Regions from separate parts of the Paenibacillus sp. FSL H7-0323 genome, predicted to be linked through region 2. Evidence: a T-box and tRNA genes for the amino acid it is inferred to sense, from the RefSeq annotation. Region 2 holds a T-box; the other holds one or more tRNA genes.
What was found. A T-box is a leader RNA that pairs with one kind of tRNA and senses whether it is charged. The one in region 2 lies ahead of trpS (tryptophan--tRNA ligase), so its partner is inferred to be a tRNA-Trp.

Region 1 (7,331 bases), 3.1 Mb from region 2:
GCGGCTCCATACCCAGCACCATATTCTCTGCCACCGTAAAAGAAGGTACCAACATGAAATGCTGGTGGACCATGCCGATGCCTCTATCAATGGCGTCCTGAGCGGATTGCAGCTTTACTTTTTCACCCTTGATATAGATCTCGCCTTCACTTGGCTCTTCCATGCCGAACATAATCTTCATTAAAGTCGATTTACCTGCACCGTTCTCACCTGCAATCGCATGTATTTCTCCCTCACGTAAAGAAAAATGCACGTCTTTATTTGCAACGACGCCATTGGGATATACCTTGGTAATTCCCCGCATTTCCAGCAGAGCTGTGTACATAGGTCTCAACGCCTTTCAACTTGGAGGTCTGCAAAAATATACAGCTGGAATTCCCCTGACTAGAAGAATCTCCAACTGTAGGTTTATCTCTATAGAGCTGATCTTAAGATTTAAAGCTTAAGGCTTAACTGCGTTACGAATAGCTTCTACCTCTGCGGTTTCCATCCCCATCGCATTATCCACTTTAATTTCTTTATTGATCAGCTTTTGCTTCACTTCTTCAACCTTGGCCTGAAGATCAGCCGGGAATACATTTTTATAAATATCATTCTCAGCAATACCTACACCATCATCTACAAAGCTCAATACATCACGTTTGCCCATTTCTAGCGTACCCTCTTGCAATCTCTTCACTGCACCTAGAATAGCCGTATCAATCTTTTTAATAGATGAAGTAACGATTAGATTTGCTTTTTCACTATCCGTATCGTTAATCAACATTGCCTGATCGGAGTCTACACCAATTGCATATTTTTTCTTCTCTTTAGCTGCGTCAAAGATCCCAAGACCTGTACCCCCAGCCACGTTAAAAATAACATCCACACCGGAGTTATATTGAATTAGAGACAGCTCCTTACCTTTTGCCGGGTTAACAAAATCACCAGCGTACGACACAGCCACTTTTACATCAGGATCAACGTACTGAGCACCTTGAATGTAACCGACCAAGAAAGCATTAATCCCCGGAATATCCATACCGCCGACAAACCCAATCACATTCTCAGGGGTAGCATTCGGCATATCCGATTGTGTAGCTAATGCTGCTACGGCACCTGCCAAGAAAGATACTTCATTTGTCGCATAAGACATGTTGTACATGTTATCTGGTGCTTCATCGATGTCGGTATCATAATTAATGAATTTTTTGTCTGGATACAATTCTGCCGTTGCATTAAACATCTCTGTAATTTCAGAACCGCCAGAAATAATTACATCCCAATCCTCGGAAGCGATATCGTTAAATGTAGGCTCCCATTTCGTTTTATCAACGCCCATTTCAACAACCTTTGTTTCTGCACCAAGTTCATCCTTAACCTTTTGCAAGCCGTTATTAGCGGAATCAAAAAATGATTTATCCCCAAGTGTCCCCGGAATCAGCAATACAACCTTGAGTTTATCCCCTGCACCTGTTTCTCCACCCTCAGCAGCGTTTGATCCAGTATTCGCAGAAGAACCGTTATTGGACGTGTTATTCCCACATGCTGTGACCAGAACCATCACCATTAATAACAACAAAGAAAGAACTTTTTTATTCATTACTCTATTCCACCCCTAATTTTAGTTGGTTAGTAATCCGCAGAATCCCATCTTCACCCATTGTATAATTCACGGTTCAAATGGAAATTCTCTTTTTTCCAAATAAAGTATTATTAAAAGTAATAAATTTAACGTTTAGGCTCAAAAATAGCAATAAAAATACCATTATTATTAATAATCCGCTTTATTTCCGAACGAGATGGCCAGTCAGGTTGCGAACTTTCGGATTTATTGATACGATCATAACAAATATTATTAAAAATAATTATATGATTTCGGTCATTGTTTTGTACGATTCGGCTAAAACATAAGTATTGGAGGATCATCATGGATCGTGTTCTATATATTGTAAGTGCCACACATGAGCTAAATACTTATATCCCTCCACACCAGCATGAATGCTACGAACTAGTCTATTATTTACAGGGGGTAGGGACAACCAATGTTGGCCCACGAAGTTACCATTTTCGCTCCTCTTCTTTCGCGCTTGTGCCACCCAATCATAAACATGACGAGCACCACCGTGAGGATGCAAATGTATTATTTGTAGGCTTCCACTCGGAACACCCTAATATGAGTAATCTGCTCGGCGTATATGAAGATGATAAAGATCAGACCGTTCTTCAAATCCTGCTGCGAATGAAAGCAGAGTTTACACGCAAGCAAGACGGATTCTCTGAGCTTCTAAACCTACAAATGAGCGAGATTACCGTCCATCTTATGAGGCTTCTTAGTGCCTCTGGATATCAATCCCCAACAGAAGATCGAGTACAATATGTCCTTAATTATATGAATGAGCATTATCGCCATAAATTGTCCGTCGAAACACTATCAGAAATGTCCGGATATAGTTACGATCGTTTTCGCCATCTATTTAAAGAACGTTTCGGGTCTTCACCCCTGCGGTATTTGCTGTTAAAACGCCTGGATTATGCAAAATCTCTATTACGTCATACTCAGATGCAAATCTCTGAAGTATCCGCTGCTGCAGGTTTTGTGAACGATGCCCAATTCTGCAATATGTTTAAACGAGAAATAGGTCTTACTCCGCGAGCATTCCGCATTAATAATCAATCAGGTTAATCACTAATCAGATTAAAAAAAGCCGTTGAAATAGAGAGACTCTCTATTCAACGGCTTACTGCTGTAAACCCAAGGACATAAAGAAAAAAGGTTTGTAAGACTGCTTATAAAAGCATTCTTACAAACCTTTTTAAGATACCGGCGAGAGGACTCGAACCTCCACGGTTTCCCACTCGATTTTGAGTCGAGCGCGTCTGCCATTCCGCCACGCCGGCACATATGAACTAAATGGAGGCGCCACCCAGATTTGAACTGGGGATAAAGCTTTTGCAGAGCTTTGCCTTACCACTTGGCTATGGCGCCATGAAAACTTGGAGCGGACGACGGGAATCGAACCCGCGACCCTCGCCTTGGCAAGGCGATGCTCTACCGCTGAGCCACGTCCGCATAAAATGGCTGGGGATATAGGATTCGAACCTATGAGTGACGGAGTCAAAGTCCGTTGCCTTACCGCTTGGCTAATCCCCAATAACATTTTAAAGTAAAATGGGGCGACTGATGGGTCTCGAACCCACGAATGCCGGAACCACAATCCGGTGCGTTAACCCCTTCGCCACAGTCGCCATATTAAGTTGATATTGTTGCCATTATTCATTTTAAAGTAAATGGGGCGGCCGATGGGTCTCGAACCCACGAATGCCGGAACCACAATCCGGTGCGTTAACCCCTTCGCCACGGCCGCCATATTAAACTTTAGAAAGAACTTGGCAGGGGCAGCAGGAATTGAACCCACACCAACGGTTTTGGAGACCGTTGTTCTACCTTTAAACTATGCCCCTAAAAACTGGTGGAGGATGATGGATTCGAACCACCGAACACTCACGTGAGCAGATTTACAGTCTGATGCGTTTGGCCACTTCGCTAATCCTCCAAGGATGGTGCCGGCGAGAGGACTTGAACCCCCAACCTACTGATTACAAGTCAGTTGCTCTACCAATTGAGCTACACCGGCATGGCACTCATTCTTTTGTGATGATAAATGGTGGCTCGGGACGGAATCGAACCGCCGACACGAGGATTTTCAGTCCTCTGCTCTACCGACTGAGCTACCGAGCCATGATGAAAATGGCGGAACCGACGGGATTCGAACCCGCGATCTCCTGCGTGACAGGCAGGCATGTTAGGCCAACTACACCACGGTTCCAAAAGATATAATTGCTTAAGTTAATTGGTTGCGGGGGCAGGATTTGAACCTGCGGCCTTCGGGTTATGAGCCCGACGAGCTACCGGGCTGCTCCACCCCGCGTCAGTAAGAAAGTGTTATGGTGGAGGCTGAGGGGATCGAACCCCCGACCCTCTGCTTGTAAGGCAGATGCTCTCCCAGCTGAGCTAAGCCTCCATAAACAACAATTGTTATTGTACCAAAGTCCACTAGGATAAATCAAGTGAAAATTTGGTGACCCGTATGGGATTCGAACCCATGTTACCTCCGTGAAAGGGAGGTGTCTTAACCCCTTGACCAACGGGCCATACTAATTAAAAATTTGTGGCGGAGAGAGAGGGATTCGAACCCTCGAGACGCTTGTGGCGCCTACACGATTTCCAATCGTGCTCCTTCGGCCAAACTCGGACACCTCTCCATATGGCTCCCCGAACAGGACTCGAACCTGTGACAACTCGATTAACAGTCGAGTGCTCTACCAACTGAGCTATCAGGGAATATTCATACCAGGCTTGATGCCTGAAAACTGAATCCGAAACGAATTTGCATTCTAAGTATAGGATAAGCCCTCGACCGATTAGTATTGGTCAGCTCCATGCATTGCTGCACTTCCACCTCCAACCTATCTACCTCGTCGTCTTCAAGGGGTCTTACTAATTGGGAAATCTCATCTTGAGGGGGGCTTCACGCTTAGATGCTTTCAGCGCTTATCCCGTCCGTACGTAGCTACCCAGCCATGCTCCTGGCGGAACAACTGGTGCACCAGCGGTACGTCCATCCCGGTCCTCTCGTACTAAGGACAGCTCCTCTCAAATTTCCTGCGCCCACGACAGATAGGGACCGAACTGTCTCACGACGTTCTGAACCCAGCTCGCGTACCGCTTTAATGGGCGAACAGCCCAACCCTTGGGACCTACTTCAGCCCCAGGATGCGATGAGCCGACATCGAGGTGCCAAACCTCCCCGTCGATGTGGACTCTTGGGGGAGATAAGCCTGTTATCCCCAGGGTAGCTTTTATCCGTTGAGCGATGGCCCTTCCATGCGGTACCACCGGATCACTAAGTCCGACTTTCGTCCCTGCTCGACTTGTAGGTCTCGCAGTCAAGCTCCCTTATGCCTTTGCACTCTGCGAATGATTTCCAACCATTCTGAGGGAACCTTGGAACGCCTCCGTTACTCTTTAGGAGGCGACCGCCCCAGTCAAACTGCCCGCCTGACACGGTCCCCGTACCCGGTAAGGGTACTAGGTTAGAACCTAGATACGATCAGGGTGGTATCCCAACGGCGCCTCCACCGAAGCTTGCGCTCCGATTTCTACGGCTCCCACCTATCCTGTACAGATCGTACCCAAATTCAATATCAAGCTGCAGTAAAGCTCCATGGGGTCTTTCCGTCTTGTCGCGGGTAACCTGCATCTTCACAGGTATTAAAATTTCACCGGATCTCTCGTTGAGACAGCGCCCAAGTCGTTACGCCATTCGTGCGGGTCAGAATTTACCTGACAAGGAATTTCGCTACCTTAGGACCGTTATAGTTACGGCCGCCGTTTACTGGGGCTTCGGTTCATAGCTTCGGGTTACCCCTAACCACTCCCCTTAACCTTCCAGCACCGGGCAGGCGTCAGCCCGTATACTTCGCCTTGCGGCTTCGCACAGACCTGTGTTTTTGCTAAACAGTCGCTTGGGCCTTTTCACTGCGGCCCCCTCGTGCTATTCACACTACCGGGGCACCCCTTCTCCCGAAGTTACGGGGTCATTTTGCCGAGTTCCTTAACGAGAGTTCTTCCGCGCGCCTTAGAATTCTCTTCTCGCCTACCTGTGTCGGTTTGCGGTACGGGCACCTTCTCCTGGCTAGAGGCTTTTCTTGGCAGTGTGAGATCATGACCTTCGCTACTATAATTTTCGCTCCCCATCACAGCCTAGCCTTAACGATGTGCGGATTTGCCTACACATCAGCCTCACTGCTTAGACGGACATCCATCAGTCCGCGTCACTACCCTCCTGCGTCACCCCATCGCTCATAGCGGATTACGGTGGTACAGTAATTTCAAACTGTTGTCCTTCGACTACGCCTTTCGGCCTCGCCTTAGGTCCCGACTTACCCTGAGCGGACGAGCCTTCCTCAGGAAACCTTGGGCTTTCGGCGGATCAGATTCTCACTGATCTTTTCGTTACTCATACCGGCATTCTCACTTGTGTAGTGTCCAGCGCTCTTTTCAGTACACCTTCAACCCCTACACAACGCTCCCCTACCCCAGATACATAGTATCTAGCCATAGCTTCGGTGGTGTGTTTAGCCCCGTTACATTTTCGGCGCAGAGTCACTCGACCAGTGAGCTATTACGCACTCTTTCAATGGTGGCTGCTTCTAAGCCAACATCCTGGTTGTCTGTGCAACTCCACATCCTTTCCCACTTAACACACACTTGGGGACCTTAGCTGATGGTCTGGGCTGTTTCCCTTTTGACAATGGATCTTAGCACTCACTGTCTGACTCCCGGCAATAAGTATATGGCATTCGGAGTTTGACTGAGCTTGGTAATCCTTGCGGACCCCGCACCCAATCAGTGCTCTACCTCCACTACTCTTATACCGAGGCTAGCCCTAAAGCTATTTCGGGGAGAACCAGCTATCTCCGAGTTCGATTGGAATTTCTCCGCTACCCCCACCTCATCCCCGCACTTTTCAACGTACGTGGGTTCGGGCCTCCAGTGCGTGTTACCGCACCTTCACCCTGGACAGGGGTAGATCACACGGTTTCGGGTCTACGTCCACATACTAATTCGCCCTATTCAGACTCGCTTTCGCTGCGGCTCCACCTTCTCGGCTTAACCTTGCATGTTAAACGTAACTCGCCGGTTCATTCTACAAAAGGCACGCCATCACCCATTAATAGGGCTCTGACTTTTTGTAAGCACACGGTTTCAGGTTCTATTTCACTCCCCTTCCGGGGTGCTTTTCACCTTTCCCTCACGGTACTGTTTCACTATCGGTCGCCAGGTAGTATTTAGCCTTAGCAGATGGTCCTGCTGGATTCATACGGGGTTTCACGTGCCCCGCACTACTCGGGATCCGTCTCGGAGAGAACACAGTTTAGGTTACAGGGCTTTTACCTCTATCGCGGGCCTTTCCAGACCTCTTCACCTACCATATTCCTTTGTAACTCCATGTGAGACGTCCCACAACCCCTAAGAGCAAGCTCTTAGGTTTAGGCTGTTCCGCGTTCGCTCGCCGCTACTGACGGAATCACTATTGTTTTCTCTTCCTCAGGGTACTTAGATGTTTCAGTTCCCCTGGTCTGCCTCTACACACCCTATGTATTCAGGTATGAGTAACTGCGAATTACCACAGCTGGGTTTCCCCATTCGGACACCCCCGGATCAAAGCTTGCTTACAGCTCCCCGAGGCAGTTTCGTTGTTCGCCACGTCCTTCGTCGGCTCCTGGCGCCTAGGCATCCTCCGTGTGCTCTTATTAGCTTAACCTTGATTCTTCCGAAGAAAAAT
Region 2 (7,331 bases):
ACCTTACAGCTACACTTCAGATGACCCAGCTAGTCTAAAATCCAGACTTACCGCTGTTGACGGCTCAGGGGCAGGCAAATTGTCCTGGTCAAACGAGGAATGGTTGAAAACAAATTACAGCAACTAACTCGACTAACTAATTACTGAACACATATCCCATTACTACAACGAGAAAAGTTACTAACTTAGTTGTCACACTAGCGCCACCTTTGCAACAAATTAGCGACATATTAGTGCTACTAACGCCATATTAGTGCTACTACCGCCATATTAACGCCACATTAGCACCACATTAGCACCACATTAGCACCACATTAGCACCACTTTTGTACCGCCGAAATTGCTCAGACGCTCAGACAGTGATTTTACAGTTTAGAGTGTAATATTTACGAGGTCAGACGACGATTTTAGTTTACAGTGCAGTATTTACGAGGTCAGACGACGATTTTAGTTTACAGTGCAGTATTTACGAGGCCAGATGGTTCGGACTCAGCAGCCCATATTTCGAAGAATCCGGGCATTTCGCAGTGCTATCGGACTCAGATGCAGCTATTCATCCCAATATGCTCATTTTGGGTGTGGATTTAGACCAATAAGAGCTATACAGTCCGAAAACTAAGCAAAATGGTCCAAAAAGCCAAAATAGCTGCAATACAGTCCGTTAGGAGTGCTAAGAGCGTGAGGAACATGAGGAGCATGAGAAACCTGAGGAGCGTTATTAACTTAGTTGCCACATTAGCAACTCATTTGTACCGCACTAATGCCACACTAACGCCACTTTTGTACCGCCGAAATAGCTAAGACGCTCAGACGACGATTTTAGTTTACAGTGCAGTATTTACGAGGTCAGATGGTTCGGACTCAGGAGCCCTTATTTCGAAGAATCCGGGCATTTCGCAGTGCTATCGGACTCAGATGCAGCTATTCAACCCAATATGCTCAATTTTGGTGTGGATTTAGACCAATAAGAGCTATGCAGTCCGAAAACTCAGCAAAATGCTCAAAAAAGCTAAAATAGCTGCAATACAGTCCGTTAGGAGTGTTACGCGCGTGAGGAACATGAGGAACGTGAGAAGCCTGTGAAACGTGAGAAGCGTGAGGAACATGAGGAGCATTATGCACATACAATCCCGATAGGAGCATCAGGAGTTTGTTCTCATTTAACAAGTGGCGTGTTTGGTGTTAAAAGGTAACTCGCAAAGTTAGTATAATGTCCCAACAATAACAAAAAGGCCGCAACCTGCGGCCTTTTTCTATATTACAACTCCCAACGCATATTCACTAATATCGCTTACCGCTCATTTTTTCAGAATATCAATATACTCTTCTTTCTCTCGATCTGCCCCCGCATTAAGTTTCAGTCGCAGTGACTTCGGGTGATCCAACACATTACTGCTGAAGTAACTTATAAATCCATCATCAGATCCACTACCAGAATTCGGATTAATTTTAATGTCGTGCTTCCCAACCTGCGCTGTTAATTCATAGGGGAGCTTTTGAAACAGTTCATTTCGGACGATCCAATCCGTTTTCAATTCCTCATTTATCGTAAATTTGAGCGCTATGCTTAACGGAGAAAGCTCGACTTCGGCTAGTTTTACTTCCTGTCCGTCAATTTTGAAGGGGTGGTCTACAACTAATGTCTCCGTCTTCAGCTCCCAAAACTTAGGATCAATAGAGAAGTTCACTTTTAAACGATCAGAATACCGCATGTCGGATAAAACCGTTCCTGTTTTCGGTTTACTTAACATTCCCGGGTCTACAGAGGCAATCTGAAAATCCGCCACTACGTCTGTTGGCCTTGGTCTATTTCGGTCCAGTGAAAATACAGTTTTGCCGAGCCAAGTATATATGGTTCCCTCTGCGTGTGCTCCCATTCCGCCTCTATTCCCATTCTCCTCCATTACATCTCGTCCAGTTTCAGCTTCTATCAGCTTCACACTATTTACACTGTACACTTCCTGACCATCACTTGTTGTCCCTGTATACAGCAGCATGATTTTATTTTCATCAGCAAGCACAGCATTTAGCGTAATTTTATATCCATTTGATTCAGCACTCTTATTAACGATTTGTACATAATCATTCCGGATTGCAGACTCTAGTGTAAGAGCATCAATATCAGCTGCAGCCAATGTTTTAAAAGGCTCCAATACGCCCCAATCGAACGTGTCAACACTCGAAGTCCCTTGCTGTGGCAACAGCTGGGTTGGATTGAAGAACAGCAAGCCCGCTATCATCACTGCAGCCGCCAGCACAGACATCGCGCTTTTTGTGAATATTAACCTTCTGCCACGTTTCTTGCCTAATTCCAAACCTGCTTGGATCGCATAGATCTGAGCGGCTGCATTCTCTATTTTTTGTTCTTGTGGGATACGTCCGGCATCGCTTAACATGGCAAGCTCCTCTTGACTACTCATTGTTCCATTCACCCCGATTCTTTATGATGGTTCGCAACTGCTTCAGCCCCTTATGCTGCCAAGTCTTAACCGTCCCCTCGGGTTTATTCATAATGTTAGCGATCTCAGTCAAGGTCATATCGTTGTAGTATTTTAGCAGCAGCACATGGCGATACTTGGGCTTAACCTGCTCGAGTGCCCACAGCATTTCCATCCGATGATGGCCAATGTGTGTGACCTGTTCTCCTATTCTTTCATCTACCAGCGGCATGGAACGTTTTCTTCGTCTTTGTTCATCTATACAGACATAAATTAGAATTCTAATAATCCATGATTTGAATGCTTTGGGGTCCTTTAAAGTTTTTCTTTTAATCCAAGCCCGGCAAGTCATTTCCTGCATCGCTTCCAGCGCATCGTTTCGGTTCCGCAAGTAACTATAAGCAATACTGTACAATTGTTCTCTATGTACCAATATCGAATCGTAAAAATCCGTCTCGCTCCGAGTATCAAGAATCGTTACTTTTTTCATTTCTGCATTAGTCATCGTCATGTCTCTCCTTAGCCTCCTCTCTTCAACCTTTCATAGATTAAGACGGGGGAGGTATAGAAACGGTTTTAATTTCGTTTTTCTTTTTTTGCTCAAAGCTCTCTAAATTATAGCATTCTATAAAAATTGAATGAAAAATGTTATGATAGGTTAAATTGGACATAATCAATAGTACGCACTCAAAAGTGCCATAGGTGCTAAAAAGTACCCATACCTTGGAGGTTATCATGACAACAACATCTACAACAACTGTCAAGAAAAAATACAATATTTCTGTTGAAGCCACCCTAGAGGTCATCGGAGGGAAATGGAAATGCGTAATTCTATGTCATTTAACTCATGGCAAAAAACGCACCTCCGAGTTAAAACAGTTGATGCCCGGCATTACTCAAAAAATGTTAACCCAGCAGCTACGCGAGCTTGAGGCAGATGGAATCATCAACCGAATTGTTTATAATCAGGTTCCACCAAAAGTAGAATACGAGCTTAGTGAATATGGGGATAGTTTAAGCGATATTTTGACTGCATTATGTAATTGGGGAGAACAACATATCATTAAGCAATACGGTGATAAATACGCTGTTTTAGAGGATAACATCTTAAATAAATAAACCGCTATATCAAGGTAATGGTTGGAGATTTATGCTGCGAGAGTTGGACTTCAATTATACACCCACGAAAAAAGGACAGCTGAATCAGATCGATTCAACTGTCCAAAGCTTTGATTCACCCGTCCCTTGAATGGCGCACAGGAACATAACTTAAATTACGCCTTCTCCTCCTATAGCAGTTGCTGTGAATGATATGGGTCCAAATAGATTGATAGGCAAGTTGCTATCATTCTGAATTACCAATTCATAGTTGTGGACTCCAATATAAGCACCATCGACCCACTGAGCACTTAATTGAATATCAGTAATTGTAGTGAAACGATAAAAGGATCTATAAATATCGACTCCAGCTCGTCGGATGATAACAAGAAATTGGCTATTAGCAAGTGCAGTAAGACTAAAACTTCCATTTAACTCGACTCTACTGGAGAAAGATGCCGGATTAGCCGGACTAATATTTACTTGCGCTGTAGCTAAACCCGCTCCAGCTCCAGGAATCCCTGCAACCGTTATAGCAGTAGTAAACGGATCTAACGGGATTTTTGCCTGTGACCCATAACTTATTATTGTCGCCATTTATCATCACTCCATTTCAAGGTTATAGAGTAGTATATTGTGAATCCACAATGATAGATTGGACTTAATTCCTGATGATTATATACATTTAAGGTATACTTTGCTAGATCATATAAACCTAGATACCTCGTCAATCACCATACGATTTCCACTCATTGACAACACCCCTGTTCAGAATTACAATAATTCACATATCATGAACAACGATGACAAAGGGTAAGTAGACAGACGAACATGGTCTTCAGAGAGCCGGTGGTAGGTGCGAACCGGTGACCAGCGTATGCTCGAATGGCCTTTATAGTTGTTTTTCCGAACTATCTTAATGGATGCAGTAGGGAAAACCGGGGTTCGCGCCGTTATCAAGGGACCTGTATCGAGAATAAATTCAACCTCTCCGTACAGGTAAGAGAAGATCGAAAGCCAAGAATCGTAAGGTGACACGATCATTTAAGGTGGTACCACGACAACTTCGTCCTTATTGGATGAGGTTTTTTTGTCATTTAAAGGAGGTGATGGCCATGGATGATGGCTGGTGGTGGCGACTCGAGTGTAACCAAGTGCTAAATAACAGGAGGAATTTATATGATGAACGAACGTGTCTTAACTGGAGATCGAGTGACGGGAAAGCTTCACCTTGGCCATTACGCCGGCAGCTTGCAGACCCGGGTAGCCCTTCAGGAGCAATATGAAACTTTTGTGTTTTTAGCGGATATTCAAGCCCTAACGACCCATTTTGATCGTCCACAGCTGCTGGGTCAACATCTGCATGAGATCACACTGGACTATTTATCTGCGGGTATAAATCCGGAGAAAACAACTATATTTATTCAATCGATGATCCCTGAAATCGCAGAGCTGACCCTCTTGTTCTCTATGTTTGTTACTGTGAATTCTTTACGGCATAATCCCACGATTAAAGCCGAATCGAAAAATTCGAGCTTAGATGAATTGTATTACGGTTTTCTTGGTTATCCAGTTAGTCAGACTGCTGACATAACATTTTGTAAAGCAACGATAATTCCTGTAGGGGAAGACCAACTCCCTCATCTGGAATTAACCCGTAAAATCGTCCGCAGATTCAACGAGCTGTACAGCCCGATACTGGTGGAACCCAAAGCGCTGATCAGTGAGACGCCGAGGCTTGTGGGTACGGATGGCAACGCTAAAATGAGTAAAAGCCTTGGCAATGCCATCGAGCTGGACTCCACTAAGGAAGAGATTATCTTTAAGATACGAAAAGCCACAACCGATCCAGCGCGTGTGCATAAAAATGATCCTGGACATCCAGATATCTGTCCTATTTTTGCTTATCATGGTGCTTTTCGCTCAGCGGGGGTAACCGAAATTCGTGAAGGCTGTGAGCGGGGTACCATGGGTTGTTCTGCTTGCAAACAGTTGATTTCGACAGCTCTAGATCAGCTTATAGAACCGATGCGAGAGCGTCGTTCCTATTATGCTACTAAGCCCAAGCTTGTGCAGGAAATCTTAATCTCTGGAACACAGCATGCCCGCAGCATTGCTCAAGAAACAATGGCCGAAGTACGTGAGGCTATGAGTCTTAACTATTTTTCAATCTAAAAATGACCAGTATAGGCACTCAAAAAAAGCCGGAATCTCATTGGAAGAGATCCGGCTTTTTTCTTCTCCTTACAACACCCAATTTCCCTTACGGAATACGGGTTCAATCGTGCCGTCCGCCAGCTCTCCGTCAATATCCAGCTCTGCTGAACCGATCATAAAATCGACATGAGTTAAGCTGACATTAGCTCCTCTAGCCATAAGCTCTTCGTTCGTAAGCTTTGTGCCGCCTTCAATATTTACAGGATAAGCACTTCCTAACGCGAAATGGCAGGAGGCATTCTCATCAATCCCTGTATTGTAAAAAATGCGGTTCAAGCGAGAGATTGGAGAATCATGCTGCACTAAGGCTACTTCTCCTAGATAAGATGCACCTTCATCCGTTGCCAGCAGTGAGGTTAAATGTTCGCGTCCGGATTCAGCTTCATAAGCTACGACTTTCCCTTTTTCAAAAGTGAATGAAAGTCCTTCAACTAACCGTCCATTCAAATTAAGAGGGAGCGTGCTTCTAACTGTGCCATTAACGCCAGTACGATGGGGCATGGAATAAATCTCTTCCGTTGGCATATTAGCTACAAAATAAACGCCTTTATCATTCTCACCGCCACCCCCGCGCCATAAATGGCCTTCCGGAAGCTCTACATGCAGATCCGTTCCCGGAGCACGGTAATGCAAGCTTTTATAACGTTTAGCGTTCATTCTGTCCTGACTTTCTTTCAACTGACCAATATGCTCTCTCCAAGCAGCTACCGGATCATTGCTGCCCACACGATTCATCTGGAATACAGCTTCCCACATCGCCTCTACCCGCTCTTCTTCAGGAAGATCGGCAAAAACCTTGTTCGCCCAAGCACGTGTTGGCGCTTTGACCAGAGACCAGCTGATTTTGCTGTTCCGAGTATATTTGGAGTAGTTCTTGCGAGCAACAGCCGCTGCTTTGACTGCTCTAGATACCTTAGAAGAATCAATGCCATTAAACAGTTCAGGATCAGGTACTTTAATATGTAAGATGGCACCATTCTCTTCCGCGAATTTCTCCATCATCTCAGCCTGCCACTGTGGATAGTAATCGAAAGAATCCTCTGGGGCTTTTTCATAACGGATCCGTGTAGTTGCTTCATCGTCCCAGTCAACAACTACATATTTAGCTCCCGCTTCATAGGCTTTCGCTACAATCAAGCGAGTAAGTTCTGCGGTTTCTATCGGTGCATGTACCATAAGGACTTGTCCAGGCTGTACATTTACTCCTACTTTTACAACTAGGTTCGCATATTTCTCCAGCATTACTTCAAAATCTTTCATGAATTCTCTTCCTCCATCTCTAGGGTTGCTATAAGCACTCGGTCAGCTTCACTTCTTATTTTAACGCAAAACGAGGATAGTTGCGATTCGATTTAGATTCTCAGCTACTTCACTTCAGGTATTTCACCTGTATAGACACCTAGATCATTCTTATGAATCTCTACATTGGACGTTCCGATCTGCTTATCATTATGGTAAGCAATCACTGTGATCTTGGTATCCTGAGGTTCATCTATTTGCTTATTCCCCCCATCCATTGGACTCCAATAAATTTGATCTCCAGATTTGATTTTCAGCTCAAGACCTTTGTTATGCACC

Region 1: it has a tRNA-Trp gene. The T-box ahead of trpS (tryptophan--tRNA ligase) is inferred to sense a tRNA for this amino acid. The anticodon was not compared.

Annotation. Positions count from the first base shown of each region.
Region 1 covers NZ_JBBODB010000001.1:3,993,808-4,001,138, forward strand. Annotated here, with positions in the region: gene MHH89_RS18010 (ABC transporter ATP-binding protein) at 1-325, opposite strand, end outside; gene MHH89_RS18015 (BMP family ABC transporter substrate-binding protein) at 443-1,582, opposite strand; gene MHH89_RS18020 (AraC family transcriptional regulator) at 1,910-2,665, shown strand; tRNA gene MHH89_RS18025 (tRNA-Leu) at 2,802-2,880, opposite strand; tRNA gene MHH89_RS18030 (tRNA-Cys) at 2,895-2,968, opposite strand; tRNA gene MHH89_RS18035 (tRNA-Gly) at 2,978-3,052, opposite strand; tRNA gene MHH89_RS18040 (tRNA-Gln) at 3,059-3,133, opposite strand; tRNA gene MHH89_RS18045 (tRNA-His) at 3,153-3,228, opposite strand; tRNA gene MHH89_RS18050 (tRNA-His) at 3,272-3,347, opposite strand; tRNA gene MHH89_RS18055 (tRNA-Trp) at 3,371-3,444, opposite strand; tRNA gene MHH89_RS18060 (tRNA-Tyr) at 3,451-3,536, opposite strand; tRNA gene MHH89_RS18065 (tRNA-Thr) at 3,542-3,617, opposite strand; tRNA gene MHH89_RS18070 (tRNA-Phe) at 3,646-3,721, opposite strand; tRNA gene MHH89_RS18075 (tRNA-Asp) at 3,732-3,809, opposite strand; tRNA gene MHH89_RS18080 (tRNA-Met) at 3,835-3,911, opposite strand; tRNA gene MHH89_RS18085 (tRNA-Val) at 3,929-4,004, opposite strand; tRNA gene MHH89_RS18090 (tRNA-Glu) at 4,060-4,134, opposite strand; tRNA gene MHH89_RS18095 (tRNA-Ser) at 4,153-4,245, opposite strand; tRNA gene MHH89_RS18100 (tRNA-Asn) at 4,249-4,324, opposite strand; rRNA gene MHH89_RS18105 (23S ribosomal RNA) at 4,385-7,310, opposite strand.
Region 2 covers NZ_JBBODB010000001.1:884,475-891,805, reverse strand. Annotated here, with positions in the region: gene MHH89_RS04195 (pectate lyase family protein) at 1-127, shown strand, start outside; gene MHH89_RS04190 (DUF4179 domain-containing protein) at 1,299-2,420, opposite strand; gene MHH89_RS04185 (sigma-70 family RNA polymerase sigma factor) at 2,413-2,943, opposite strand; gene MHH89_RS04180 (winged helix-turn-helix transcriptional regulator) at 3,174-3,557, shown strand; gene MHH89_RS04175 (hypothetical protein) at 3,708-4,133, opposite strand; T-box leader at 4,331-4,613, shown strand; gene trpS (tryptophan--tRNA ligase) at 4,716-5,711, shown strand; gene MHH89_RS04165 (aminopeptidase) at 5,781-7,013, opposite strand; gene MHH89_RS04160 (hypothetical protein) at 7,118-7,331, opposite strand, start outside.